Regions from separate parts of the Shewanella sp. AC34-MNA-CIBAN-0136 genome, predicted to be linked through region 1. Evidence: predicted binding sites of a transcription regulator. Region 1 holds the regulator's gene; each other region holds the start of a gene.
The links. Region 1 encodes LexA, which represses DNA repair genes until DNA is damaged. Its sites were predicted from a motif close to TACTGTATNNNNATACAGTA; they were not measured.
Positions count from the first base shown of each region.

Region 2: recN (DNA repair protein RecN) is a predicted target of LexA. The motif match lies at 3,938-3,957, and genes of this name have one in related genera.
Region 3: AAEY94_RS18005 (DNA topoisomerase III) is a predicted target of LexA. The motif match lies at 2,755-2,774, and genes of this name have one in related genera.
Region 4: AAEY94_RS14315 (LexA family protein) is a predicted target of LexA. The motif match lies at 4,518-4,537, and genes of this name have one in related genera.

Region 1 is NZ_JBEOPJ010000003.1:95,012-102,608, reverse strand. It holds gene mtr (tryptophan permease) at 1-739, opposite strand, end outside; gene plsB (glycerol-3-phosphate 1-O-acyltransferase PlsB) at 739-3,162, opposite strand; gene lexA (transcriptional repressor LexA) at 3,427-4,041, shown strand; gene AAEY94_RS03810 (cell division inhibitor SulA) at 4,038-4,544, shown strand; gene coxB (cytochrome c oxidase subunit II) at 4,940-6,526, shown strand; gene ctaD (cytochrome c oxidase subunit I) at 6,536-7,597, shown strand, end outside.
Region 2 is NZ_JBEOPJ010000004.1:25,181-32,777, forward strand. It holds gene barA (two-component sensor histidine kinase BarA) at 1-1,931, shown strand, start outside; gene AAEY94_RS04975 (YjaG family protein) at 1,921-2,517, shown strand; gene AAEY94_RS04980 (DUF3319 domain-containing protein) at 2,602-2,802, shown strand; gene AAEY94_RS04985 (AEC family transporter) at 2,891-3,859, shown strand; gene recN (DNA repair protein RecN) at 3,988-5,646, shown strand; gene AAEY94_RS04995 (hypothetical protein) at 5,718-6,860, shown strand; gene AAEY94_RS05000 (phosphatidylglycerophosphatase A family protein) at 7,059-7,550, opposite strand; gene thiL (thiamine-phosphate kinase) at 7,561-7,597, opposite strand, start outside.
Region 3 is NZ_JBEOPJ010000021.1:71,741-79,337, reverse strand. It holds gene AAEY94_RS18025 (efflux RND transporter permease subunit) at 1-974, shown strand, start outside; gene AAEY94_RS18020 (DUF3240 family protein) at 971-1,276, shown strand; gene AAEY94_RS18015 (hypothetical protein) at 1,374-1,793, shown strand; gene AAEY94_RS18010 (tRNA (adenine(22)-N(1))-methyltransferase) at 1,944-2,651, opposite strand; gene AAEY94_RS18005 (DNA topoisomerase III) at 2,823-4,784, shown strand; gene msrA (peptide-methionine (S)-S-oxide reductase MsrA) at 4,955-5,548, shown strand; gene AAEY94_RS17995 (LysR family transcriptional regulator) at 6,172-7,107, opposite strand; gene AAEY94_RS17990 (zinc-binding alcohol dehydrogenase family protein) at 7,230-7,597, shown strand, end outside.
Region 4 is NZ_JBEOPJ010000014.1:27,998-35,594, forward strand. It holds gene AAEY94_RS14290 (M13 family metallopeptidase) at 1-184, opposite strand, end outside; gene AAEY94_RS14295 (PqiC family protein) at 745-1,344, opposite strand; gene AAEY94_RS14300 (MlaD family protein) at 1,349-2,332, opposite strand; gene AAEY94_RS14305 (ABC transporter ATP-binding protein) at 2,329-3,093, opposite strand; gene AAEY94_RS14310 (MlaE family ABC transporter permease) at 3,096-4,208, opposite strand; gene AAEY94_RS14315 (LexA family protein) at 4,558-4,971, shown strand; gene AAEY94_RS14320 (Y-family DNA polymerase) at 4,978-6,234, shown strand; gene AAEY94_RS14325 (hypothetical protein) at 6,400-6,738, shown strand; gene AAEY94_RS14330 (DUF2057 family protein) at 6,843-7,277, shown strand.

The DNA of each region.
Region 1 (7,597 bases):
ACCAACATATATAAATCACCAATGCGATAGTGGTTCCGGTAATAATCGCCTTAACGATGGTTTTGGCATCTTTACCATAATATTTGACTAAACTTGGCACATTACCGTGATAACCAAAACTGGCCAATCCAAAAGGGATAGCGGCAAGTAAATAAGGCAGGTAACGCGATTCACCATCAGGCGATACTAGCTTTATGGTATCAATGTCGATTAGTAAGTTACCGATAGCCAAAAAGAAAGTAATCACCATGCCACCAAGCATGATTGTGGTGATACGGTCGACCGCTTTAGTACTAATAAATACCACCAAAGCCAAGACTACCGCAAACACCAATCCGGCCACACTCTGGGGTAGGCTCACGCCCAATGCTGACAGACTGTGATTCACAATCGAACCACCACCACTGATGTAAGCATAGGTTAAAATATATAACACAAACGCAATCGAAACGCCGTTAATCACCCGCCAGAACTGCCCAAGAGTCACCCGAGTTAAGGTGTCAAAACTGTCGCCTGGTTCAAAATGCAAATTGGCTTCTAATAACAATAAACCCGACATTAGCATGCAAAACCAAACGCCGAGCAACATCGCGATAGAATAGCCAAACCACATTCCAGCACCAACAACGGGTAACGAAAACATGCCCGCACCCACAGTGGTTCCGGCAATAATCATCGCCCCACCCAATACAGATTTACCGCTGGTACGATGCTTGGCAGCATTCATATGATTAGCCATTATTGTCCGTGCTCCGCTTCCACACTATCAACAATGGTTTGTCTTACTAAAGAGCTGAGTAATTTATTAGCGTTATCACGAATTCTGATCACTTCAGCACGATGTTCGTCGCTGCATAAATAACCCAATTCTTTCAGTTTCACACTCAGGGTGTTATATAATTTTTTGTCATAAAATTCTGGTGCGGTAATGCCATGCAGCGCGCCTAATCGTTGGGCTAACAAATGGCTATCGCGTTCCAGTTCTGAGCGCTCAAGATCAGGTTTTATTGCGAGTAAATTGAAGATAATCGCATAACGTTGCAACGTTTCACTGATAGTTTCAGCAAGCAGTAACACTTGGGTAATATGACGAGGCGTTATCTCAAACTGATCGCTACCGGTCAGTAAACCTTGTTCAACCATGAAATCTAAAATGCTGTCCACATGTTGAGGCACGTCATCAATGCTCATAAATAGCTCAGCTTTAAGTAATGGATAAAAGTCCATTACAATGCCATGAATTCGCTGGCGATCGCACACGTCATAATGCACTAAACAACTGGCAATTAATGACGGCAACGCCATCAAATGAATAATATTATTACGGTAATAACTCATGGTGATGGCAATTTTTTCATCAACTGAAATAATTTCACCAATAAGGTCTTTGGTACTAACAAACTTATTTAACGACAGACAGTGATCAATAATTGACTTGCCATTACCTTCGGCCACAGAGGTATAATCGGTATAAGGCACTGTTTTAAGTAAGGCTAAATACAAATCAAGCTGACGTTCTAACTGGCTTCTTTCTAACGCATTTTGCTCTGACGCTAATAACACTAAACTGGTCAATGTTACCGAACTGGCTGCGGCCGCTCCATTGATATTAGTCATTACGCGGTTAGCTAACAAATTAACTGAGGGCGTAAACCAAGATGGTTTTTGGTCAGGATCTTTAGCTAGCTCATCACGCCACTCTGGCGCCTGCTGATTTAAGAACTGTTGTAAATTAATCGGCTCACCAAAATTCACATAACCTTGGCCAAAATTGCCTAACTTACGAATAGCACCAAATACCTGCCATACAGATTCTTTTTTCTTTTTCTTACCGCTTAATTCTTTGTGGTACGTCGCCACTTCCATCACATGGTCATAACCTAAATACACGGGTACTAAGGTTACTGGGCGCTCTATCCCACGTAGCACACTGTTAATTGTCATAGCCAACATACCGGTTTTAGGCGCTAGCAAACGTCCTGTACGCGAACGACCTCCTTCAGTGAAATACTCGACCGCATAACCCTTAGCAAATAACTGATCTAAATATTCACGAAATACTGCGGTATAAAGTTTATTACCATTAAAACTACGACGGATAAAGAATGCCCCACCACGGCGGAACATCGGCCCTGCTGGCCAAAAATTAAGGTTAATACCGGCAGCAATGTGCGGCGGAACCATGCCCTGATAATACAAAATATACGACAGTAGCAAGTAATCCATATGGCTACGATGGCAAGGAACGTAAACAATTTCATGGCCATCATGATGTAACTGTCTTACTTGCTCGGCACCTTTGATATTGATGCCACTGTATAATTTGTTCCATAACCAAGTCAGGAAACGTTCGGCAATACGCACCAAACTATCAGAATAGTCGGCGGCAATTTCATCAAGGTATTCAATGGCGGTTTCACGCGCTTTCTCGACTGTTACTTTCTTATTTGCAGACTCTTCTTCAATGGCTTTTTTGATAGATTCTGATTTTAATAAAGAGGCAAACAACGCTTGTCGATTCGGTAATTGTGGCCCCGTCATCACTTTGCGTTGACGGCGGAAATGCACACGGGCGACTCGGGTCAATTTGTGAGCAATTCTTTTATCAGTACCATGTTCATCGGCCATATGACGAAGCGATAATGCATTAGAAAACTGGACGAAATTATGGCGTCCTAAAAATAAAATCATTAACCATTTACGTAACCACGTAGGGTTTTCACGTTCAAATACAGCAGCTTTCATGCTGTCTTCTTCTTTACCTGGGGTACGTCCCCAATAAAGGCAAACAGGAACCAACTGTATATCTAATTCAGGGCTCTCACTGTGAAGTGACAATAAGCTGGTAAAATAATTAAGGAATTTGTCACCACTTTCACGTTTACCAAATAGTGGTTTGCGGCCCTCTAAACAGACCACACGAGGCACGGTTAAGCCATCAAGCTGTAATGGCTCATAAGGACTGGGCAGACCAAAGCCCTCGGTGATTTCGCTCAACGCGGCAATATCGCTAATAGATTCCGTTTTCATTAAATAAACCAAAGGTTTAGTTGGATCTATATTGAGGTCATCAAAAGGATCGTGAGGGACCACAATGGTCTGTACCATCCACTTTTGAATCCATCTTAATGCTCGTAAAAATATTGAATCTGGTTTTGACATGGTTATTTTCGCAACATAAGCCACTGTAATATTGTCGTATAGGATACCAGAAACCACCCTGCTTACACTATCAGACCGATCTATCTTTACGTTTAAGCTCTCACTATCAGAAATAACATAAGACAGAACATTAGTAATAGTTAATTAAAACATATTGTTGAGTGATACTTAATCAACAAAATACAAAAAATAGTTGGTTAATACTTGCGCGAACACAAACACTGTATATAATGACAGTCACTGTATAAAAAGACAGGAATCATCATGAGACCGTTAACGCCGCGCCAAGCAGAAATTTTAGACTTAATTAAAAACAATATCGCCGAAACAGGTATGCCACCCACTCGTGCTGAAATTGCGAATCGTCTTGGCTTTAAAAGTGCTAATGCCGCCGAAGAGCATTTAAAAGCATTAGCCAAAAAAGGCTTTATCGAGATCATGCCTGGTACCTCAAGAGGCATTCGTTTACCTCATGAAGAGCAGGTTGAAACCGGTCTGCCACTCATTGGACAGGTTGCTGCTGGTGAACCAATTTTGGCCCAAGAGCATGTAGAGCAATACTATCAAGTCGATCCAAACATGTTTAAGCCCGCCGCAGATTTTTTATTGCGAGTGCGTGGTGACAGCATGAAAAACATCGGCATTTTAGAAGGTGACTTACTCGCTGTACATAAAATGCAGCAAGCACGTAATGGCCAGGTTGTTGTGGCACGTGTTGATGATGACGTCACCGTAAAACGATTTGAACAAAAAGGTAATGTGATTTATCTGCATGCCGAAAATGAAGATTACAATCCGATAAAAGTAGATTTAAGTTGCCAAAGCCTAACCATCGAAGGGCTTGCCGTTGGCGTTATCCGTAATGGAGATTGGTTATGAACAAACTAATGGGCATCGCGCCACGCCACCCGGGCTTATGGGTAGATTTAACTGAAACAGAACTGCATGGCACCCAAACCATTCAAACATTACAAACTGTCACCCAAGGTGAAGCTGAACTGAGCCAATTGTGCAGCCAGTTAGCAATATTGAGCCAGCAAGGCAGATGGATTGTATTAATTAGCCCGCCCCATATTGGCTATAAACATATGCTGGCAAGTGCTGGTGTAAGAATGGATCGCATTTTACTGGTACACACCAAAGATGAAGTCGAAACATTATGGGCCATGGAGAAAGCGCTCACTAGCGGTACATCGAGCGCAGTAGTAACTTGGACAAGCTCACTTGATGCTCGCGATAGTCGCCGTTTAGAAATTGTCGCCAAAAGTGCACGTGCATTAGGGGTGGTAATTGAAGATGTGAATGCTCACTTACCTCACAAACATCAACTTGTTAGCCCTACTTTAACAAATGGAACAAGTAATTTTTGCTCATTTCACTAAGCACGAACCCTTCATTACCAAGCCCTGTATTGAATTCAGGGTTTTTTTTCATCTTTTTTCAGCCTATTAGCCAACAAAGTGATCTTGATCAATGTTTAATCTACAAGTAATGTGGTTAACAAGGATGAAACATTTTTTATCTTTAATTGGACGTGAATGGCAGTAATCAAGATTACTTTCAGACAAATGAGCCAAATCAAAATTGATAAGTTCAGTAGTAGGTACAAGCGTGGTGCACAGCTAACAATAAAACCGTAGACCGTATGTTTACAGCCACCAAAGTACTTTGAGGTCATCAAACTTTTTTCGGGAACCGAAGAGTTTGCATAGAGCAGAGAATTACTGTGTGACTCTTCTTTGTAGTTGCTATTTGCAATTAGCAGAGGAGTAGTCTTGTGAAGCAATGGTTGTATTGTTTACTGGTGGTGTTTGTAGCACTTCCGCTTGGGGCATCAGAAATGCCCCTCAACATGACTCAAGGCGTGACAGATATCAGTGGCAAGGTTTATGACCTCCACATGACGATTCTTTACATCTGTTGTGTAATTGGGTTAGTGGTGTTTGGGATCATGATTTACTCAATGATTTATCACCGCAAATCAAAAGGCGCTGTCGCGGCCAATTTTCACGAAAGTACCAAAGTGGAAATTGCTTGGACCGTCATCCCTTTCATCATCTTAATCGGCATGGCTATTCCAGCCACCAAAACCTTGATTGCTATGGAAGATCCCAGTGATGCTGATCTCACCATAAAAATTACCGGGTCGCAGTGGAAGTGGCATTACAGCTATTTTGATAAAGACATCGAATTTTACAGCACATTATCCACTCCCAGAGCACAAATTGATGGCAGTGAGGCCAAAGGCGAGCATTACCTCCTTGAAGTCGATAAGCCATTAGTACTGCCCATTAACCAAAAAGTGCGCTTCTTGATGACATCTGATGATGTTATTCATTCATGGTGGGTACCCGCGTTTGCCGTTAAAAAAGATGCCAATCCAGGCTTTATCAACGAAGCCTGGACTCGTATTGATAAGCCTGGAACGTATCGCGGCCAATGTGCCGAGTTATGCGGTAAAGACCATGGTTTCATGCCGATTGTGGTGCAAGCATTATCGGAGGCCGATTTTGATAATTGGTTAGTGGAGCAAAAAAAACTAGCAAGCAATGCAGCTGCAGCCGCTGCGGCATCAATGTCTAAAACCTTGTCTCTTGAGGAGCTAACCTCACAAGGTGAACAAATCTATATTGCTAGGTGCGCCGCTTGTCACCAACCCAATGGTGCGGGTCTTCCTGGTGTATTCCCATCATTAATTGGCAGCCCTATCATAAAAGGCCCTGTTAACGATCACCTGAATATCGTCTTAAACGGTAAACCAGGTACTGCAATGCAAGCCTTTGCAAAGCAACTTAGCGCCCAAGAAATTGCCGCAGTCATTACCTTTGAGCGTAATGCGTGGGGCAATAATAGCGGTGATGTAGTTCAAGCTGCTGATATAGGAAACTTTTTAGGCAGTAACGAGGCAAGCACCGAACCAAGTAAAGCAGTAACCGATGCAGCAAATACTATTGCAGCAACGACAACTGACATTACCGATGCGGTTACCGACAAAGCCAATCAAGCTGTCGAAGCCGTAGCAGAAGCTGTTGTACCGGAGGATCTGCCCACGTTAACCTTGGAGCAATTAATTGCTGAAGGTGAGCAGGTTTATGCTACGACATGTGCTGCATGTCACCAAGCCACTGGCGCTGGATTACCAGGCGCTTTCCCTTCACTTATTGGCAGCCCTGTTGTTACTGGACCGGTTAGCGGACATATCGATATCGTTATGCACGGAAAACCAGGTACCGCAATGCAGGCATTTAGTAGTCAACTTAGCCCGCAAAAGATGGCGGCGGTGATTACTTATGAGCGCAATGCGTGGGGCAATAATTCTGGCGAAGCGGTGCAACCTGCCGATGTCGCTAGCCATGGACAGTAGGGGAAAACAATGAGCACAACAACGCACGATACACTGGCTACCGCTCATGATGATCATCATCACGGCGCTCCGAAGGGGCTAATGCGCTGGCTACTCACCACTAACCATAAAGATATCGGCTCGCTGTATTTATGGTTTAGTTTCATTATGTTTCTTACTGGCGGTGCGATGGCAATGGTGATTCGAGCTGAATTATTTCAGCCTGGATTACAGCTAGTAGAACCTAACTTTTTTAATCAGATGACCACAGTTCATGGCCTCATCATGGTGTTTGGGGCGGTGATGCCCGCTTTTACCGGGTTAGCAAACTGGTTAATTCCAATGATGATTGGTGCCCCAGATATGGCACTACCGCGAATGAACAACTGGAGTTTTTGGATTTTACCCTTCGCCTTTACCATTTTATTAGGTTCACTCTTTATGGAAGGCGGCGGCCCTAACTTTGGCTGGACATTCTATGCTCCGCTCTCAACCACCTATAGTCCTGACAGTACCGCCCTATTTGTTTTCTCCATTCACATAATGGGAATAAGTTCGATAATGGGCGCAATTAACGTCATTGTAACCATTGTAAACTTGCGAGCTCCTGGCATGACCTGGATGAAGTTACCTTTGTTTGTGTGGACTTGGCTCATTACCGCATTTTTACTGATTGCAGTAATGCCGGTGCTCGCAGGTGCGGTCACCATGGTATTAACCGATAAGTTTTTTGGTACTAGCTTTTTTGATGCTGCAGGTGGTGGCGATCCGGTGATGTTCCAGCATATTTTCTGGTTCTTTGGCCATCCCGAAGTTTACATCATGATTTTACCATCCTTCGGTATTATCTCCGCGATAGTACCAACCTTTAGCCGTAAAAAGCTGTTTGGTTACTCCTCGATGGTTTACGCCACTGCCAGTATTGCCATTCTGTCATTTTTGGTATGGGCACATCACATGTTTACTACTGGTATGCCTGTTTTTGCCGAATTGTTTTTCATGTATTGCACCATGTTGATTGCCATTCCAACCGGGGTGAAAGTGTTTAATTGGGTCGCCACTATGTGGCGCGGTTCAATGACATTTGAAACT
Region 2 (7,597 bases), on a different contig from region 1:
CCAAAAAACGCGCGCTTGAAGCGAGTCGGATAAAATCAGAATTCTTAGCCAACATGTCGCACGAGTTACGTACACCACTCAATGGTGTCATAGGATTTGCAAGACAGTTATTAAAAACACCTCTGCATACTAGCCAGCTCGACTACATAAAAACCATTGAACGCAGCGCCAGTAACCTACTCGGTATTATTAACGATATTCTCGACTTCTCTAAACTTGAAGCCGGTAAAATGATATTAGAAAAAATGCCTTTTGCACTGCGAGAAACGCTAACTGAAACCCTGACTATTATTGCCGGTAGTGCACAAGAGAAAGGCCTAGAACTGGTTATCGACATTGATGCTAATGTGCCAGAAAGTGTCAGTGGCGACGCGATGAGAGTCAGCCAGATTATTACTAACTTAGTCGGTAACGCTATTAAGTTTACCGACAAAGGCAGTGTCATACTCAAAATACACTTAGTGGGTCAGGACGAAGATAACATTACCCTGCGCTGCGAAGTTATTGATACCGGTATTGGTATTGATGAGAGTCAGCAAGAATATTTATTCCAAGCATTTGGTCAAGCCGACTCATCCATTTCACGTCGCTTTGGAGGCACAGGATTGGGCTTAGTGATTACTAAACGCTTAATCAACCAGATGGGTGGCCAGATAGGCTTTACCTCGGCCCCCAATAAAGGTTCAAATTTCTGGTTTATTCTGCCACTTGGGATCAGTCAATTTGAAATTGGCGAAGTGTTGCCGGTTGATGCATTGCAACATAAATCAGTCTTATTATATGAACCACGGGAATTAACCCGCGATACATTAAATCGCCGCTTAGTGTCGTGGCAATTAATTATCACTAATGTGGCCAATCCAGAAAATCTCACCTCCGTGTTACAAACTAAAAACAGCAAATTTGATTACATCATCATGAGCTGCCATGGTTTTGCCGACAATGCGTCTTTTATCCATTTATTACAGCAAGCCAAACAACATACTGACTGCCTGATTTTATTACATGACTGTCTAGATCAAGACATGATAATCAATGTGCTAAAAGTCAACGCAGATGTGTTGCTCAGCACCCCAGTGAGCGATTTTACCCTAGCGCATCATTTAATATATCCACCAGTACCTTCTACTTTTGTCAGTTTACCTGAGCAAATAAATCTTGATGTAACACAACGCCTCAATGCATCAGTATTAGCCGTTGACGACAACATGGCCAATCTAAAGTTAATTGATACTTTGCTCAAAGAACTAGTCGACAATGTGGTGACCGTTAATAATGGCGCCGATGCGATTCAACAAGCTAAAAAACAAGCATTTGACCTAATCTTCATGGATATTCAAATGCCAGGAACCGACGGCATAACCGCAACACAGCAAATACGTTCAGAATCACTCAACCGTAATACGCCGATTATTGCAGTAACGGCACATGCTATAGCCGAAGAACGTGAGAATATTTTAGCTAGCGGTATGGATGGTTTCTTGCCTAAACCGATTGATGAATTATCACTAAAAAGCGTTATCAGCCGCTGGATAATTAAACCTCAATTTACTCATTTCGACACCCATGTTCTCAATTGGGATTTATGTTTAACCCAAGCAAACCAGAAAACTGATTTAGCCTTAGACATGTTAAAGATGTTAGTTAATTCATTACCGGAAACAACCGCAACTATCGATAAAGCATTAATAGCCAGAGATGCAGAGACACTGTTGCAGGCAGTGCATAAACTGCATGGTGCAACATGTTATTGCGGTGTACCGACAACACAAAAGCTCTGCCGGGATATTGAGTCAGCATTAAAGCATAAAATTGACATCGATGACCTAGAACCTGAAATACTAGAGTTACTTGATGAGTTAACTAAGGTAGAATCAGCTGCAAATCAAGTGATAAACCAGCTATCAGTGGATGTTCCCAATGACCAGTAAAACCGGTTTTTTTAAACGCCTAAAGGCATTGTCGTTACCTCAGAAGCAACTTTTTGCACTCGCACTGTGTCAAAGAATGCTCCCAAACTATCAATTATTTTCTGAAGTATGTGAATTTGGCCAACCGCAGGTATTAAGTACTGCGCTAGAGTTATTATGGCAAAGCCAATATGACAAAAAGCTTAAGTTCAATATTGATGTGCATTTACAGCGCCTCGATGAAAACACCCCTGATCCTAGCGAGTTTGAAGCCTATGGTGCTTATCCCGCCATGGATGCGGCTGTAGCCATTGCCACCTTAATGGGTGCGATAGATGGAAAAATTGAAGAAGATATTACTAACATCAGTAAGTTATCATCAAGTACTGTCGCCAATTATATTGAAGCTATTAGCGATGAGTCATTAATGGATGAAGAACTCGATGAGTTTGTTTTTTCTCACCCAGTAATGGAACAAGAAAAAGAATTACAAGGCATGTTACTCGACATTGTCGAAGCTAATCCAGACATAACCAGCGAACTGGTTAAAGGTTTACGTAAAGATATTATCGAAGCCGGTGTGTCTAATATTGGTATTAGCCTGTAGCAAAAACTTGTAGCACGGATCGGTTACTGCCAATAAACGTCATTTAGCCTGAAATTATTCAGGCTTTTTATTAGGTGTCGCGCCATGAGAAGAATTTTTTATCAAGGTTTCACTTTCAGTAACACCAATGGTAAAACTGATAACTGGACGCTAGTGATTGGCAATCAAGTACGAGTGGGTTCGTTATTTGAGTTAAGGCGGCAAGTGCATTTTTTTTCTGAACTTGGAATATTACCTCCACCGAAAATATCAAAAGCGAATTTAGCCTTAAAATCTGACAAATAATCACTCGTTTAACTTTAGCCTAATTGCATCCGCCTATCGAAAAGCAGTAAAGTGACCTTATTATCATTTTGCTAAGGAATTGCGAGGGATGTCCAGTATTCTTACCCCGCTAATCGCTGTATTTATTATTATGCTGCTCGGCAGTATTGTTCAAAAAATGCGACTGTTGCCAGCAGACACCGATTTGATCCTCAATCAGTTTGTTTATTACATTGCTTTCCCCGCTATATTACTGATTGTGCTAGCTGAAACGCGCATTGAAGACATTATTCAATGGGGCTTTATCGGTGGGTTTAGTCTGGCGATGATCATCACTTATGCTTTAGTGATTGTTGTATCACTAATTCGCACACCTAAAAAACAAGCAGTTGCCGCCATGCGCGCATTAAATGCTACGTTTGGTAATACCGCATTTATTGGCATTCCATTGCTGAGTTTATTATTCCCAGGTCATAAAATGGCATTAGTCGCTGCAGCGATTGCCAGCTTGTTGTCGGTGTTCATGTTTGCTTTTGCTTTAGTATCAATTGAGCTAGCCAGCCGTGATAAACAATCAACCGACCATGCCATCGTCATCATGGCTAATGCCCTGTATAAAAATCCAATCGTGGTTGGCAGTGTTATTGGCATCGGTTTATCAGCACTGCATATTACCTTACCGGATAGTTTGGCCTTAATGCTACATCAGGTGGGAAATACCTCTAGCCCATGTGCACTGTTTGCTATAGGAATGGTACTTGCCAAAGCATTAAGACATCAATCTGGCACAAAAATGTTCAGTGTTGGTTTGATTGCGGAACTGAATTTAATCAATTTACTCAAGCTAATTATTCAACCTTTAATTGCCTTTGGTTTACTCAAACTGTTCGGCGTAGAAAAGGAATTACTGACCATGGGAGTCATTTTGGCAGCGTTACCGACAGCAGCAAGTGTGTACCTTTTGGCCGACCGCTACCAAATTAACGCCAATGTCAGCGCCCAAGGTATTTTATATGGCACATTAATCACTTTTATCAGTTTGCCGATAATAGAAACACTTTTAAAATCCATTGCTTAATGAACAATCAAATCTAGATGATAAAATAGTCAGCGATAATTATTCCTCAACCACTTTACTGTATATAAAATCAGTATATACTGTTTATCAATACAGTGGTTTGGTAGTTTCATTGACAGGAATTTATTATGCTTTGCCAACTCAGCATCAACAATTTTGCTATCGTGCGTTTTTTAGAGCTCGACTTTAAAGCCGGTATGACAAGCATCACCGGCGAAACAGGTGCAGGCAAATCGATTGCTATCGATGCGCTTGGGTTATGCCTTGGTAATCGAAGTGATGCCAACACTGTCAGGCCTGGAGCCTCCAAAACCGAAGTGAGTGCACGATTTACCCTTCATGATGTACCTTTAGCCAAACGCTGGCTTGAAGATAGCGATCTTGATGCTGAAGATGAGTGCATATTACGTCGAACCATTAACAGTGATGGCCGCTCAAGAGCCTACATTAATGGTAATCCTGTGCCCGTGACGCAATTAAAAGCCATCGGTCACTTATTGATTGGTATTCACGGCCAGCATGCTCATCACGCAATGCTTAAAAGCGAGCATCAATTAAACCTACTCGACCACTATGCTAACCACAAAATACTGCTCGATAGCGTTAGCGCTAGCTATCAACGCTGCAAACAAGTGGAAAACGAGCTAAAGCATCTTGAACAAGCTCAGCACGAACGTATTTCGCGTCAACAGCTACTGCAATATCAAGTAGAAGAGCTTAATGAGTTCAACTTAGGCTTGGAAGAATTTGATGAAATAGAACAAGAACACAAACGCTTAGCCAATGGCACAGATTTAATTGAACGTTGCCAAGCAGGTTTGCATTTATTGACCGAAAGTGATGAAGGCAATATAGAATCTCTGCTTAATAAAGTGGCCAGTATTGCTGATACGCTTCAAGGATATGATGAATCCCTTGCGCCTATCAGCACTATGATCAGCGATGCGTTAATTCAAGTACAAGAAAGCGCTAGCGAAATTGAAAGTTATTTAAGCAGTTTAGAGCTTGATCCAGAACATTTTGCCTATTTAGAAAAACGTCTTTCAACCGCAATGCAATTGGCGCGCAAACATCATGTGAGTGCTGATAAGCTGGCGCTACATCATCAAGCATTGATGAGTGAATTAGCCGAACTTGCTGACGACGAAACTAAATTAGATGGTATAAGACAACAACTTGAAGCCACCAGAAATGCCTACTTAACCAATGCACAAAAACTGAGTCAAAGTCGTAGCCGTTATGCCAAAGAATTGGACAAGCTAGTCACCCAGTCTATCCATGAGCTCAATATGCCTAAGGGTAAATTTACCATTCAGATTAATCATAATCCGGACAACATTTCAGTTAATGGCTGCGATAGCATTGAATTTATGGTGACCACAAACCCTGGGCAACCATTACAACCGATTTCTAAAGTTGCCTCTGGCGGTGAGTTATCGCGTATTGGATTAGGGATTCAAGTGATCACGGCTAAAAAAGTCGCCACTCCGACACTGATATTTGATGAAGTTGATGTGGGTATTTCTGGACCAACAGCATCGGTAGTCGGTCGTATGTTACGCAGCCTTGGCGAATCAACTCAAGTATTGTGTGTCACCCATTTGCCGCAAGTTGCAGGTAATGGTCATCAACATATGTTTGTGAATAAATTTAATAAAGGTGGCAACACCGAAACGACCATGCAGACGTTGGATAAAGATCAACGGGTGAATGAACTTGCGCGCTTATTAGGTGGTGATGTCATTACCGAAAATACCTTGGCGAATGCCCGTGAGTTGTTGCAATAATCGTTATGCACTTATAAAAAGCAAATCAATATGTTAACGTAAAGTTAAAATAGATTTACGGATAAATCATAATGATGAAAGTAATAAAGGGCTTGGGTATTTTTGTCGGGCTAATATGCAGCTTACTGGTATTTACCGTTGTCTGTTTAGTGGCCATTAATGCAACAGACAGAACAAAGTCACCTAACACTCTTTTAGTTGAAAACTGGCTAAAACAGCAACCTATCGACCCTAGCGAAAATGGCTATGAGTATGCAATTACTATCGTAGGCACAATAGGAGACGATAAAACAAATGATAAAAAGCCATTAATCAGCTTCAGCGAGCAAGAAGTTGAGTTAACTGACAACTTTAAAACGGCTTGTTATCAAACGGATTTGATAATATGCAGTCAATTTATTAGCGATAATAGCGATAGTATTAGAAATGTCATTGGCGCTCATAATGCCAATATACAACAATATAATACATTATTAGATATGCCTTATTGGCAAGAAGAACCACAGTCTTTAACCCCAAACAATCAAGCTCATTGGGGTCTGCTTTTTAAGTTAAGAGATGTTCGTCAGCTTGCTGCGATAATAAGTGTAGATACATCTGACAACAAACTTGACCAACAAGCTACAGTGGCATTTTTAAACAAAGATGCACATTTTTGGAATATGGTTTATCACTCATCTCGCACAACACTCAATCATATGATTGCCGTTAACATGATCAAATATCAGCTTAATTTAGCTAGCACCTTAGCTAAAACCACTGATGCAGCTGTTGCAACCAAAGTCACAGCTTGGCAAACATCTTTCGAATTAACTGATAGTGATTTTGAACGGATATTTTCTGGAGAATGGCTTTTTGCCCATAACGTTACAGAACAAATGTTAATTGAAGTGCAGTCTGATAGCGTGGCTTTTTATGAGAAATGGTTAGCCTATGCGTTGCTTAAGCCAACAGACAGTGACAATCTTATGGCTGAGTATATTGTCAGCTTAGTAAAGGAACCAGTTTCAACGACCTCGATGCACACGCTCAAAGAACCAAATTATTGTGCTAACGACAATTATTTTCAGCAATTATGGATGTTACGCTACAATCCGATTGGTAAACTATTTAATTGCACTGTTTATGGAACAGATTACAAACAACGTTTAACCAATATGAATACAGAGTTAGAGCAATTGCGGACCAATCTACTTACCGCAAAATCATCCTAGTAAGTAGCTGCAACTGATTTAGTATGAGTATTATCGACATAAAAAGAGCACAAATGTGCTCTTTTTATGTATTAGGTACGATTTATAAGTGCATTTATAATTCTTTGCTAATCGTTGATTATGATCAGTTACTTATAATCAGGTATTGATAATCAGTTATAGATAATCAGTTATAGATAATCAGTTATAGATAATCAGTTATAGATAATAGACCGCAAGCTGCACACCTATTAACGAGAAGATTCCCGCCAATACATCATCAATCATTATCCCAAAACCGCCATGCACTTTGGCATCGAGCCAGCGAATAGGCCATGGTTTGACGATATCAAAAAAGCGAAATAGTACAAAACCAAGTGCTAACCACATAAAACCTAAAGGCGCTGCAATCATGGTGATCATCAACCCAACCACTTCATCCCACACAATAGCACCATGATCATGTACGCCCATATCTTTAGCTGCTTTGCCACAAATATAAAAGCCAGCGAGCATGCAAATACAGGTAATGGTCAGGTAATTAGTTAAGCTTAACTGTTGCATGAGCAACACTATGGGCACCGCGGCTAAGGTACCAAAGGTACCCGGTGCTTTTGCCGCTTTACCGCTGCCAAAGCCTAATGCCAAAAAGTGAATTGGATGGGCTAAAGACAGCTTTTTTACGAATTTATCTTGGGTTAATAATCTCATAGTACTTCAATTAAAAATGCACAAAGCCACGTGAAATCGGGTTAAAT
Region 3 (7,597 bases), on a different contig from region 1:
GTGGCAGTATCGATGTAAAAATGGCCATGATTGAGGGCAGTCCATTTATTAACTTAACCCTAGATAATGAGCTGGCACGTGGCTTTGGCATGAGCACCATGGAGTTTTCGCGGTATTTAAAAAGCCAACTTGAAGGTGTTGTTGTGACCGAAGTGCTGCAAGGTAAAAAGCGTACCCCAGTATTGATCGCCAATAATCAAGGCGGGTTGAGTAGTATTAATGAGCTGCAGAATCAGTTGTTGGTGATGCCTGATCATTCATTAAAACGCCTTACCGATATCGCTAAATTAACCTATAAAGAAGGCCCTATTTTAATTGAACGCGAACAAGGTGATCGTTTCTCGGTGATTACGACTAACGTGCAAGGTCGAGACATAGTCAGTTTTGTTGAAGAACTCAACGCGAAAATTGACGCTGAGGTTAACTTACCTAGCGGTTACAGTGTCAGTTTTGGTGGCGAGTTTGAAAATCAACAACGTGCCACTAATAACTTATTACTGGTTATTCCCGTCGCCATTGCGCTTATTACTCTCATTTTGTTTACCACTTTTGGTTCGCTTGCTAAAGCGGGCTTGATTTTGGCTAACGTCCCCTTTGCTATGATGGGCGGGATCGTGAGCTTGTATGTTTCGGGCGAGTATTTATCTGTGCCTGCTTCGGTTGGTTTTATTGCATTACTCGGCGTCGCGGTACTTAACGGTGTGGTGATGGTGAGTTATTACGAGCAGACCAAACATGTCTTTAGCAGTTTATTGGCGCGAGTCGAGCAAGGTGCAGCAAGACGTTTACGACCTATTTTGATGACCGCCACGACAGCCATGTTTGGCTTGATGCCATTGGTGTTTGCATCGGGCCCTGGTGCTGAAATCCAAAAGCCATTGGCCATTGTTGTTATTGGCGGTTTGCTGACATCAACCATTACAACCCTTTATTTGTTACCAATCCTTTATTACTGGCTGGAGAAACGTCAATGATCACGGAGCAATTGTTAGTGCTGATCGCCCAAAATGATATTAAGGACGATATCGTTGATACCTTGATTGAGCTTGAGTTTTTATCTGGTTTTAGCCTCGGTAATATTTGCGGTTTTAGCCGTGAACACAGCCATTTTAATATCAAAGAGCAAGTTGAAGGCTACAGGGAATTTTGTAAGTTTGAAATTATGCATCCTGTGGATCATCAAGATGCGTTATTAGGTGCCTTGTCTGCGGTTTGTAAACATAATCCGTGTCGATATTGGATTACACCCATCATTCATACAGGCACTTTGTGCTAGCCGCAAAAGAAAAGTACTAAGTCGATAAAGGAAATAGTTGCTGTGTTAGGACCATGCGGTCAGCTCATTAAATTTAGTTATAAGAAAGGATATTGAAATGAGAGTTTATCGTTACCTAACCATGATCTTTTTCGCTTTGCTGGTACCAAATAATATATATGCTAGTGAGCTTTCTGCGAAGAATAGCGATGTGACGATTGAGTTTACTATCGAGCCTACGCGATCTTTGAAGGTAACGTTTGAAAGTAGTGTGACTTTGCATTCAATAGTCATTAGAAATAATGATGGTTATTTACTTAACTTAGATGTTCAAGTGCCAAAAGATCCTGGGACTATTTTTTATTTTAATCTTCCTAAGTTACCTCCAGCTAAGTATCTTGTTAGATGGAAAAGTCAGCTTAATGGTGGCTCAATAAGCCTTGGTGAAGCAACGTTAACCTTAAATGATGACACCTATCCACGGCCTTCTACTAAAAAACCAAAGTACGATATTTTACATAGAAAACTACATGGGTAGTCATACTGCAATTACGTCATTCCTGAGATGCAGCTGATCGGGAATCCAGCTCTTTATTGCAGGACTAAGTCCGTCCTTGTCATTTGCGGCGTAGCGTCCTTGATACTTTATATGCCCAGAAATGGACTGCCAATTGAAGCGTTTTAGGCATTATTTTAAAGCGATGTTTACCTGTTGATACTCTTTTAGTGCTTGAGAGGTGTTTCCTGAACGAGATTGATTGATGCGACTGTAGTGCGCAATCGTTTTAGCTAAATAACGCATAGCAATGTCTTGCTGTACAGCATCACTCGCTTGCCAAATTACACTGCCTATAGGGTCAATGTCTGTAAGCGAATCATTAGCAACATTCGTGGGGAGTTTGGGATCACGTCTGATATAAAGGATTTCGTAGAAACGACGGTTTTCTTCAATCAGTTTTTCGTCAATTAATTCACAATTAAGCTTGATAAGTTGTTGGCGTAACTCATATTGATGATGAACTGGACACAAGATAAAATCGATTTTTCGGTTCGAATATTGCTGGCAAAGTGACCTAACAAACTCGATCATCAAATCTCCACCCACTCCGGCAACAATCACTAAGGGTGTATGCTCATCTTGATCTAAAGGGATCGCTGACACATCAACACAATGTACTTGCCATTTTGGTGGGTTTTGCTGTGGGTAAAAACGTTCGAGCTTGGCGGTTAACTGCTGCATCAATGCTGGCACAATGTCGACAAAATGGATTATAGCAGCATGTCTGTCTAGCAACGCGGCGCCGAGTAATCCATGGTCGCAACAGCAATCCCAAATATGAGTGTAACCATTGGGGATCATCATGTTGATATGTGCTAAGCGGTGGCCGAGTTTCATCTGTTTGTCGTGTTTTAAAGTGAACCTGCGCATTGTAATGATTTAAATGACTAAGTGGTTAATTATTTCATATTTGCAGCTTGGCGTATTTAACGCTAATCTATACTGTAAATTTATACAGTTAAGTGGCGCGGTTCATTTCATTGAATATTAGCGACCCAACAGTGGATTATGATTTTATATATTGCTGAAAAACCCAGTTTAGGTCGTGCTATTGCCGATGTTCTGCCAAAACCACATAAAAAAGGTGATGGCTTTATCACTGCTGCTAATGGTGATTGCGTGTCATGGTGTATTGGCCATTTGCTCGAACAAGCAGAACCGGACGCCTATGACGATGCATTTAAGTCATGGAAACTCGAACACCTTCCCATCGTGCCACAAACGTGGAAACTACAGCCAAAACCTAAAACACGCAGTCAACTTACGGTGTTACGAAAATTGGTCAAGCAAGCATCATCGATCATTAATGCTGGCGATCCAGACCGCGAAGGGCAGTTGCTGGTCGATGAAGTGATTTCTTATCTGGGTGTAAAAGGAGACAAGCTGAGTCAAGTTCAGCGCTTGTTAATCAGTGACTTAAACCCACAAGCGGTAAAACGTGCATTAGGGCAATTACGCAGTAACCGAGAGTTTATTCCATTATCGACCTCTGCATTGGCCCGCAGCCGTGCTGATTGGCTATATGGCATGAACATGACCCGAGCCTACACGATTCAAGGCCGTAAAGTGGGTTACCAAGGCGTGTTGTCGGTTGGTCGAGTACAAACACCGTTACTCGGGTTAGTGGTACGCCGCGATGATGAAATCGCTGATTTTACCCCTAAAGCATTTTACGAAGTATTAGCCCATTTATTGACAGACCAACAACAAGCATTCACCGCAAAATGGCAACCTAGCGAAGCATGTCAGCCATATATGGATGAAGACGGACGAGTATTAGCTAAAGGTTTAGCCGAAAATGTCGTTGCCCGTATCAATGGGAAACCAGCGGAAGTCACTAAAATTGAGGCTAAAGATAAGCGCCAAAACCCACCATTACCTTACAGCTTATCGGCACTGCAAATAGATGCAGCTAAACGTTTTGGCCTGTCAGCGAAAGAGGTACTGGATACTTGCCAAAGTTTGTATGAGCGCCACAAATTGATTACTTATCCGCGCTCAGACAGTCGCTATTTACCTAAAGATCAGCATGCTTTGGCGCCAAAAGTATTGGACGCCGTGCTCAAAGGCGCTTCAGGCTTAATTGAGGGTTGTGAGTCTCCTAATAGTAAACTTAAATCTAAAGCGTGGGATGACACTAAAGTAGATGCTCACCATGCGATAGTGCCAACTGAAAAGGTGGCTAATTTATCGACATTATCAAGCAACGAAGCTAAGTTATATCAACATGTGGCAAGGCAATATTTAGCCCAGTTCTATCCCGCTTATATCTATGCAGAAACCGCAGTTGAAGTGACCATTGCCGGTGGATTATTTACCACTAAAGCACGTCAAGATAAAACCTTAGGCTGGAAACAACTGTTTAAACGGTCTTCCACTGCAAATCAATCTAGTTCTAATTCAACTAGCAGCGACGACGACAATGAAGACGCGGTACAGTCTTTACCGCCACTGGTTAAAGGTCAAATTTTGCATTGTCAGCGTGGTGAATTACTACAGAAAATGACCCAAGCGCCGAAGCATTTTACCGATGCGACATTATTGGGCGCGATGACGGGTATTAGCCGTTATGTGACAAACAGCGAGATTAAAAAAATCCTTAAAGAAACCGATGGTTTAGGTACAGAGGCCACACGTGCAGGAATTATTGAATTGCTGTTTAAACGCGGTTATTTAATTCGCCAGGGTAAATCGATATTGGCCACCCCTGTGGGTACTGGCTTAATCCGCAGTTTACCCGAATCAGCAACCACGCCCGACATGACCGCATTATGGGAAAATAGCTTGGATGCTATCAGCCAAAAACGTTTAAAGTATGATGCTTTTATGCAGCCATTGTTGAGCCAATTAGATGGCCTCATCACTCAAGCATCGAGTCAATTACCCTCAGCATTACAAGGTGTTGCCAGTAGCGCGCCAAAGCGCAGTTTTAAAAAAACGTATAAAAAGAAGGCTAAAGCGAAAAGCTAAATTGGCAAGAGTTACTTGCATTACAGTCTAGGTATTTCGGAAATATAACTGTGTTAACTCACCATTAGGAACTTTGTAAATGTCATTGTGAACTTTTAAACCATTAAGTTCATATAGTAGATATTTACAGACAAAAATACTAATAACCTAGGAAAATAAAGGAGAGTGTTATGAAAAGCACACTAGTGTTAACGATATTTGCAGCAAGTTTATTGTCTTATGCATCTAATGCCACAGCAGATAAAACCATTTTAGCTGGTGGATGTTTTTGGTGTATGGAATCAGATTTTGAAAAGCTTGATGGCGTAACCGATGTGGTCTCAGGATTTACTGGCGGAAACATCAAAGACCCTACCTATAATGGTAACCACAGTGGTCATTATGAAGCGGTTGAAATAACATACGATCCTAGCAAAGTGAGTTACACCGAGCTGTTAGAACATTACTGGGTGAACATTGACCCTTTTGATGCAAGCGGACAGTTTTGCGATAAAGGTTCTAGCTATTTAAGCGCGATTTTTGTGGCAAACGACACAGAAAGAGAAATTGCACAACAGTCTAAAAGCAATGTTGAAAAGCAATTTCCTAATAGTAAAGTTGTGACGCCTATTTTAAATGCTTCAATTTTTTATCCTATAAAAGGCGATGAAAGTTATCATCAGGATTACTATAAGAACAACCCAATTCGCTATAATGCTTATCGCTGGAATTGTGGCAGAGACAAAAGATTAAATGAAATTTGGGGTGATAAAGCGACACATTAGGCTTAATTTATGGCAGTCGCTACTTGTATTTTGGCGCTTCAGGTACCCCCCATACAAAAGCAAAGGGGTATGGGGGTTGCGAAGAATTTGATTGTGAAAAAGAATGTGAGTGTGAAAAAAAGTTAGAGTGTGAAAAAGAGTTAAACCCTTTAGAAAAAGCACTTTTTTGAATTAATCGTTTTTTAGGGTTATGTTGGCGTATAACAACATAACAAAAATATTATTTGCAGGCAGGCAGGCAGGCAGGCAGGCAGGCAGGCTTAGGCACCGATTTGCCGCAGCTCCGTGTATTATCACTATCAAATTGAATTATGATTTTATACTGAATAAAATAAAACAAGGAATAGGATTAATGAAAGATTCAAGGAATGAAATAGCGAAATATGGAATAACCTTTGGAACAGCGTTATCTATCGCTATTTCATGGAGTGTAAATAAGTCAGTTTTATGGGCAATTTTTCATGGTTTTTTATCTTGGTTTTATGTCATCTGGCACGTCGTTACGCGATAGTCTTTTGCTTTTCCAACGCTGGAGTTAGCGAACGTTAAAACGTTAATGCCGTAGGCCAGAATTGAATAAGGTTATCGGAATAATAATGAATAAGATGTCATAGTTAGTCTTATCAATCCAACACGCTTTTATCGAGTATGCCTTTCTCTATTAGTTGCAGTAAAATACTGCGAGTTTTGTCTTTAAGCATGTCACGCAGTAATCGCGCAGCGGGTGTAATAGATTGTCTGCTAGGAAATACTAACCAGAGTTCAGTGGATTTAACGGGATAGTCCGCCATTATCCTCACTAGGTTATTGGTCAGTAAGTCATGTGACATGTCTAAGCATGACTTAGCTGATATTCCTTTGCCATTAACGCACCAACGTCTAACTAAGTCTGCATCATTGGCAACCCGGTCACCGGATACTTTTACTTTAATACTGTTGTCAGCTTTGGTGAACTCCCAGATGTCGTGAGTTAAGTTTTGTAATTGATATAGCAGGGCATTATGTTCTGCCAATTCTTGTGGATGTGTTGGGGTGCCAAATTTATCAAGGTAAGTTTGTGATGCACAAATTAGCCTTGGCACATTACAAATTTTAAAGCCGTATAAATTAGCATCATTAGGTGAACCATAACGTAAAGCTAAATCGACAGCGTCGCGATAAAAGTCAACGTTGGCATCACTAATGCTGACTCTCAAACTCACTTTTGAATGAGTATCCATAAATTCATCAAGCCAAGGGATTACAATATTACGCCCCAGATCCGATGATATGGCTAAGCGTAAGTCACCATCAATAATGTCCAGCTCACCTTTCATGTTTTGCTTTGCTTGCTCCAGCATTAACATGGCTTGCTCACACTGCGGTATATACTTTTCGCCAGCGCTCGATAAACGAAGTTGCCGGGTGGTGCGAATAAAAAGTTCAACGCCTAAACTGGCTTCAACGCGTTTTAATGCAGCACTAGCGGTGGCGGTGCGCATGTCTAGATTGGTTGCCGCGGCAGTGATGCTGCGAAACTCTGCGACTTTAAGCACCACATAAAGGTCTTCTAATAACATGATTATCGATTTTTAATTGATAATGTTTCAATTATTATGCTGTTTATGGGAGATAAAACAAGCGCTAATATAGCTTCATCAAGTTTGAGCAACCTTATTTTATATATCACAGGAACAATCTTATGAAAGCTATTGGATATAAACAGTCTCTTGAAATTTCGAACCCAGAATCTTTAATCGATGTGACATTGGATCAACCCATTGCAACAGGTCGTGATTTATTGATTAAAGTGAGTGCCATTGCAGTTAACCCTGCCGATTATAAAGTGCGCTTAAACATGCCACCTGCAGACGGTGAAGTTAAAGTGATTGGTTGGGACGCGGTTGGCGAAGTCATTGCAACAGGTGATAAGGTAAGCCAATTTAAACCGGGTGATGTGGTGTACTATGCTGGTGATATTACTCGCACAGGAAGTAACGCTGAATATCAGTTAGTTGATGAACGCTTAGTGGGCATGAAGCCTAAAAGCTTGTCGAATGCAGAAGCTGC
Region 4 (7,597 bases), on a different contig from region 1:
AAAAGTCATCGCCAGGTTTAACGGCTTCATTTCGTGCAGCTAAATCCACACCAAAAGTACCTAACTCTGCTTTAGCGGGGGCCGGTGAGGTCACGGCTGCAAGCTTAGTGTTATTTGTATCAGATACGCCGCAACCACTTAATAGTGCTGTGGTTAATCCAATCGCAATTAAGGATTTATTCATTGTTATCGTGTTCCTTGGTCTATTTTTACAGAATTATTTGCCTAGCCATATTGAAAGACTGACAAAAAATGTCAATGTTCGAATTGTTAGCAAATTTAACTAACGCTAAGTTAAGCAATGAAATGCGTGGCTGAATATGTGCTGGTTTGATGTTTATTGGCTGTATTGTTTATTTGAGAGGCACAGATAAGAGCAGTTGATTATCATCAGCATAATTAACCTAAACTTGGGATAAAAGTGAGTTAGGCTTTGTAATATTAACGCTGCCAGTGCTTAAGCCACCTAACTGTGTTGGGTTGGTATTTTCTTGGGGTTGGCATCAGTATTGATAGTGCTATAAGTAGTGCTATAGATAGCGTTATTGTTTGAGTTTGTTTACTCAATACGCTGTAAAACAGCTTAATAGTTAGATTTATGATTTACTCCACCGCTCACACCACCGCTCATACAACAAAGCTTACACAACAAAGCTTACACAACATCGCTGACGCGACAACTCTGACGCGACAACTCTGACGCGACAACTCTGACGCGAGAATGCTGACAGTAGGCTGGAGTGTTTAATCTGAATGTTGTGGTAATGATTTATCAATTTCCTTTGCCAACTGAGCCAATAAGTTGCTGTACGCGCTGACCAACTCCGCTGCCGTCGAACCTGCATTAGTGACCGCGATAAAATTTTGTTTTGCCAATGTTTGGTTTAATGGATTGTTTGTTAGCTCCCAGTTGGCATTGAGTCTGGCATTATTGCCATCTCGGTTGAGGGAAATAACCTTGATTTTAATGCTGTACAGGGGGCTGTTGTCTGCTTGCCAAGGAAATAACACTAGGTTACGACGGTTATCGCTTTGGCTGAGATTGATACTCATGACCCGGCTGATTCCTTGTTCAAGCGGTTCAGCCCAATAACTATTGGCAAATCGTTGCAGGTTACCATCGTCAAGTTGATACATCAGCTGTGTAAAATGTAAGTATTCGGCGACGTCAATTGGCCCTATACCAATGTCATACTCTAACGCAGTACTGCCCGACACTATTTGGTTGGGTATTGCAGTTAACACAAAGTACTGTTTTTCGGGAGAGCTTTGGCAGCCACTCACTAAACTCAATAGCAGTAAACCGATCCCCCAGTTAATGGTCCAAACTCCATATTTCCCCATGACATTATTCTCCTAAAGGTAGGGCTTTTTTACCGCGTATGATGGCCTCAGGTTGTTCATCTAAGGTTTCAGTCAAGCTACGTAATGATCGAGCTGTGCGGCGGATTTCTTCCAAGGTACTGGTGAGTTCTATCAACAAGGGCGAGTTTTGGTCGAGTGTGTTACCTGCTTGGTTTGCAAGCTGATTCATGCTTAATAGTGTATTGCGTAATTCAGTTAAACTATGGTTCAGCGACTCAACGAGCTTGGGTTCATCATTATTTAATTGCACCAGTAAATTATCGAGTTTTAACAGTACTTCAAGCCCATTTTTACCTAACGCTGCCTGAGTGCTGTCCAAATTAACCGCGGTATTTTTAACTGCGATGGCAGCATGATCAAAATTATCCAATGCTTGCTGTATTTTTCCGCTGGCAGCAATGTCACTGAGCTGCTGGGCTAAATTGTCGACATTGTTGACTAAACTTTTTAAGTTTAACGATTGCAGATCTTTGGACAACGATTCGAAATCAGTCGCGATGGTCGGCAATTCTAATAATTGGTCTTTTTCGCCATGGAATAACGGCGAGGTGTTGGGAAAGAAATCCAGTTCAACATATAGCAGTCCGGTGAGTAAACTCAGATAATTCAGCTGGGCGCGTAAGCCGTTATCGATGGCATGTGAAAAAAACTCTTCACCTACTTGGATCCCCTTAATATTGATACGTTTCAACAATAAGTCGGCATGAACTGCAGCCGTGACACCCTGGCTACTGTCGTTAGGGAAATCGATACTGATATCGCTTATTTCACCTATTATGACCCCTTTTAATTTTACCGGTGCGCCGACCTGTAACCCTTGCACTGAACTGTTGAAAAACATCACTACAGGGGCTTTCTCTGCAAATATACGCCCCCCAGAAAAGAACAGTAATGCAATAAACACTAAGATAATAGCGCCAAAAATAAAGGCACCAATCGCAAGCGGAAGTCGTTGGCTTTTACTCATGATATCTCCGATTTTTCGGTGCGATTGAGAAATTGACGAACCCTAGGCTGGCTACTGTGTATTTTTAATTCTCGTGGGTCACCACAATCGAGCATAGTATTGGTTTCATTATCCAAAAACACACAGCGAGTGCCGATTGACAATATGCTGGGCAGCTCGTGGGACACGATGATCACGGTAGAGTCTAGCGCCTGGCATATTTGCACGATCAATTGATCTAAACGCATCGAGCTAATAGGGTCTAAACCCGCAGAGGGTTCATCAAAAAATAACAATTGAGGGTCTAATGCCAGCGCCCGCGCTAATCCTGCGCGTTTGTGCATACCGCCACTTAACTCGGCAGGGTAAAACTTCTCGAAGCCCGCTAAGCCAACTAATGCTAGCTTATAGGCAACGGCTTCTGCAATTTGTCGCTCCGAAAGGTCGGTATAGAGCTGCAGGGGTAAAGCCACATTTTCGCCAAGCGACATGCTCGAAAACAATGCGCCTGTTTGGAAGGTAATCCCCCAATTTTTGAGCATTGCTACCTGCTCGGGTTCATCTGCTTGATAAAAGTTTTTGCCTTGATAGAGTACTTCGCCTTGTAGTGGCGTGAGTAATCCCACCATCGATTTGAGCAAGGTTGTTTTGCCACAACCACTGCCGCCAATGACAAAAAAGATATCATTCTTGTTAATGTCGAAGTTGAGTTTTTTTTGCACCTCGGTACTGCCGTAGCCGACTGATAGATTACGTACACTGATAAAGGCATCATCAACCATGGTTAGATCCCTAATTTATCGTATAAGATATTAAGCGCTGCATCGGAGACAACCAAAAAAACAATGGCCTTAACCACTGCGTGGGTCGTCGCTAAACCAACGGCATTCGAGTCACGTCCGCAAAGCAGTCCTGCCTGACAACCCGCAATCGCAATTAAAAACCCAAAAATTAAACTCTTTATTAAACCAGTGGAAATATCTACCCAATCAATCGCAACCTGGGTTTGCAAAATATATTGGGTATAACTCACGCCCATGCCGTTAGCAACTAACGCACCGCCAATCATGCCTATTACATCCGAATAAATACACATTAGCGGCATAATAAAAATTAATGCTAATAACCGCGGTAAAACCAGAAACTCCATAGTGGGAATGCCCATCACTCGCAGCGCATCAATTTCTTCATTAACTTGCATGGTGCCTAATTGCGCAGCATAAGCGGCTCCAGTTCGGCCAGCCATAATAACGCCTGTCATTAAGGCACCCATTTCACGCACCATTCCGATAGCCACTAAATTAGCCACATATACCTGGGCGCCTAATTGACGCAGCTGTACCGAGCCTAAATAAGCCAAAATCATTCCCACTAGCAGACTAATTAAGGTGACAATCGCAAGCCCTTTAGGCCCAGCTTGTTCGATAAAAAAAACGATATCACTCCGGCGAGTTCTTGCTCTGCCAACCAACCAACGCCCGAGTGCCAAAGTGCAGTTACCGACAAATACTAATCCATCGTGTACTTGTAAGCCTTGGTTAATCAATCCTCGACGTAAGGTCGGCCATAGCCCGCCTAGGGCACCCTCATTAGTGGGTTGATAAACCGCAACATCGGTAGCGAGCAGCAGTAGTTGCTGCAACCCTTGAGGTGTTTGTTGAGTGTCTAGTGATAGTTTATGTTGCTCACACCAGCGAGATAATTGTAATAAGGCAATGGCGAGGCTTGAATCCCAATGAGACAACTCTGTGGTGATTAAAGTGACAGATTGGCAATTAGATGGCAGCTCAGCACAAATATCTGCGCCTAGCGGTGCTTGGCCTAATTGCCAATCACCAGCAAGGTTCAGTAAGCAGTTATCATCGTGCATGTCGATATGGAATGTTGCGAGTGTCATGCTAGACCCCCGAGCCAATATGAAATAAGTCTATTCGTTTGTTTAATAAATAGGTTAGCTTGATTTTTGATCCTGTTATCAGTGTAGACCAAGCTCGTTGATTATATTTTGACCTTGGACATATTATTTCATCAATAATGAAGCTATCACTTTGATGTATTGACGCTTTGCTACATTGAAGAAGCATTAGTTATGGACCGATGTTGTTGTGCAGAGGCAATAAAAACGGCGTTAACGATTGAACATAACTGCCGCTTGTCGCGGTTTAAAGCAAATAAACTTGCGCTGACAAAATTTAACGCTAATATATACTGTGTTTTTATACAGTATATATATTAGAGATTGTCATATGCGCGTTATTCCCATTGCAGCCAGTGCCGGCATTACCGGTTTTGAATCTCCTGCCGCTGAGTACCTTCAATTAGGCCTCAGCCTTGATGAGATATTAATCCAGCATCCAAGTTCCACTTTTATCGGCTTAGCCCAAGGTGAGTCGATGCAAGGTGTGGGAATATATGATGGTGACTTATTGATTGTCGATCGTCATGAAACGGCTAGAAATGGCGACGTGATAGTGGCTAATTTTAATGGTGAGTTTGTGTGTAAAATTCTCGACATGCATCGGCGAATGCTGATGTCGTCTAATGAGCAACATTTACCTGTGACCATCTGCGACTATGATGACTTTAGTATTGAAGGTGTGGTTATTCGCTCAATTCGTTGTCATCGTCAAAGCCCACTGCTTATCAGCAAAAAAGGTTAGGTAACAATGTTTGCCTTAGTCGATGCCAATGCTTTTTATTGTAGTGCAGAACAGGTTTTTCGTCCTGACTGGCGCGGCAGACCGATTATTGTATTGAGCAATAACGATGGCTGTATTGTCGCGGCTAATCGGCAAGCAAAAGAGGCGGGTATTGAGAAGTTTTTGCCTTACTTTCAAGCTAAAGCATTATGCATTCAGCGCAATGTCATTGTGTGTTCATCTAATTATGAATTGTATGCCGATTTATCGGCAAAGATGATGGCAATAATAGGCCGTTTTGCGCCAGAGCAACATGTGTACTCCATCGATGAAAGCTTTCTGTCTTTTAAACATTGTTATCCCGCAATCAAATGCCTACATACCCAGGGTCAGTTAATTCGTCGCGCCGTTTGGAAAGAAGCCCGCCTGGCGGTTTGTGTGGGCATGGGGCAAACGTTAACCTTAGCTAAAATAGCCAATCACGCCGCTAAAAAAATCCCGGGATACAAAGGAGTGTGCGTTATCGACACTGCGCAGCAATGTAATGACATTTTACGCCAGCTTGCCGTTAAAGAGGTGTGGGGGATTGGCAGGCGCATCAGTAAAAAGCTTGAATTGATGAATATTCGCAGCGCATACGATCTCGCCTCTATGCCACCGAGTCTAGCCAGAAAACAATTTAGTATTCAAATTGAACGCACCGTGCGAGAACTTAACGGCGAAGTGTGTAAACAATGGGATGAGGCTAGGGCAGATAAAAAACAAATTTTTTCCACTCGTAGTGTGGGTGAACGTATTTGCGATTTTGAATCGCTATTACAGGCATTGAGTAAACATGTTGGCATCGCAGCAAGTAAAGCTCGTCAACAAGGCTCACATTGCAAAACCATGTTGTTATTTGCCAGTAATTCGCCCCACGACGAGCGGCCTGTGAGTTATAGAGTTATCGTACATTTTCCGTGTCCAACCAATTGCACCATTGAACTCACCAAAGCCATGACAGACGCCGCCCCGAGATTATTTAGCAATGGTGTTCGTTATTACAAAATTGGTGTAGGCCTGGTTGATTTAGCCAGCGAGAAACATTTTCAATTTGATTTATTTAATACCGCTAAGGTCAATTATGCCTTGATGGATACGCTTGACGGCATCAACCAACGATATGGCCGCGATACAGTGTTTCTGGCAGCACAAGGAATAGAACAAAAATGGGCCATGCGCCGTGATTTACTCACACCTCAATATTCAACCCAATGGAAATGCTTACCCAGCATTAAATGCTAAGGTTTTATATTACTAAGGTTTATTATAACAGTGGTATTGCTCTGCCATAACACATGCAAGGTTGGGGCATTCAACTATGGCTAAACCTTAAAATGTGATTCAGCTCTGATTATCACTCTAATTAAATTGTTAATGTTGAATCGTACTCATCATATGGCCTACATAATGCGAAATACGCTGTTAAACATAGCAATGATAATTTCACTACTTGGACAATTACTTGTTCCAAGTTTTGCTATGTCTAATGAAATGGCCATGTCAGACATGCAGTCGAGTAGTATGCATCAATCAACGATGATGCAAAGTGACTGCGACACTAACGATGACTGTTGCTTAAACGATATGAGTCAATGCATTAGCCATTGTCATGCGGTCGCGAATGCATTTTTGTTATCAGCAACAAACCTCACCGATGCTCTACTAACGAGTGCCAAAGTGAGTTCGCATTTATGGACATCAACACCCACTATTCTAGTAAGCCAAAATCCGCCTCCGATAGCTTAATTCTTTATGTTTATTAGTTACCCACATTAATTTATAAAGATTTTTGTTGCTTCAACTATAAGCATCAAAAAACTATAAGCATCAAAAAGTTAACGGAGTTTATTATGAAAAAATTCATTGCGATCACACTATTATCTTTAGCCAGCTCAGCAGCAATGGCTGCCACTATCTCATTACCTGACTATTTAATCTTTACTGCGGTCGATGGCAAATCGGCATCAAATAAAACTCAAATGGAGGTGTCTCCTGGTCAACATTTAATAGAATTACAGTTTTATGATGTGTTTTCATCAGGAGCAGATGATACGAATTTTATTAAGTCCGATGCGTTATACTGGAGTCTACATCTAACCAAAGATGAAGATATTCAAGTGCGTAGCAAAGAGATTTTCTCTTCAACCAATGCAAAGAAATTTATTGCATCACCGGTGATAACCTTAGACCGCGCCAGCGTAAAAGGTGAAGACGTCAAATTAGTTAATCACGAAGAGTTAATGGCTATTATCATGAAACAACACAGTCAAATGATGCAACAATAGTAAAATTGATAGGGCGCTTACATAGCGCTCTATCGTTATCTACATCCTCGCACGCCTTATGACAGGTAAAATACTTGTCATCATAAATAATGTCACGCGTCACAAAACTCAAACCAGAATCGAAATTATTATTGGCATATGCCATTAATAAGCGTATATATTGCATATGCCAATTACTATTATTCGATTAATTTAAGCAGATAATGCCAAGCCTCCAAAAATAAACGAAGATTCTAGGACGCTCTCGGCAAAAGCTGTTTTAAGCCCAGTGGCATGTCGATAAACCAAGTTGGAACAACTGCGTTTAATCGATTTGTTAA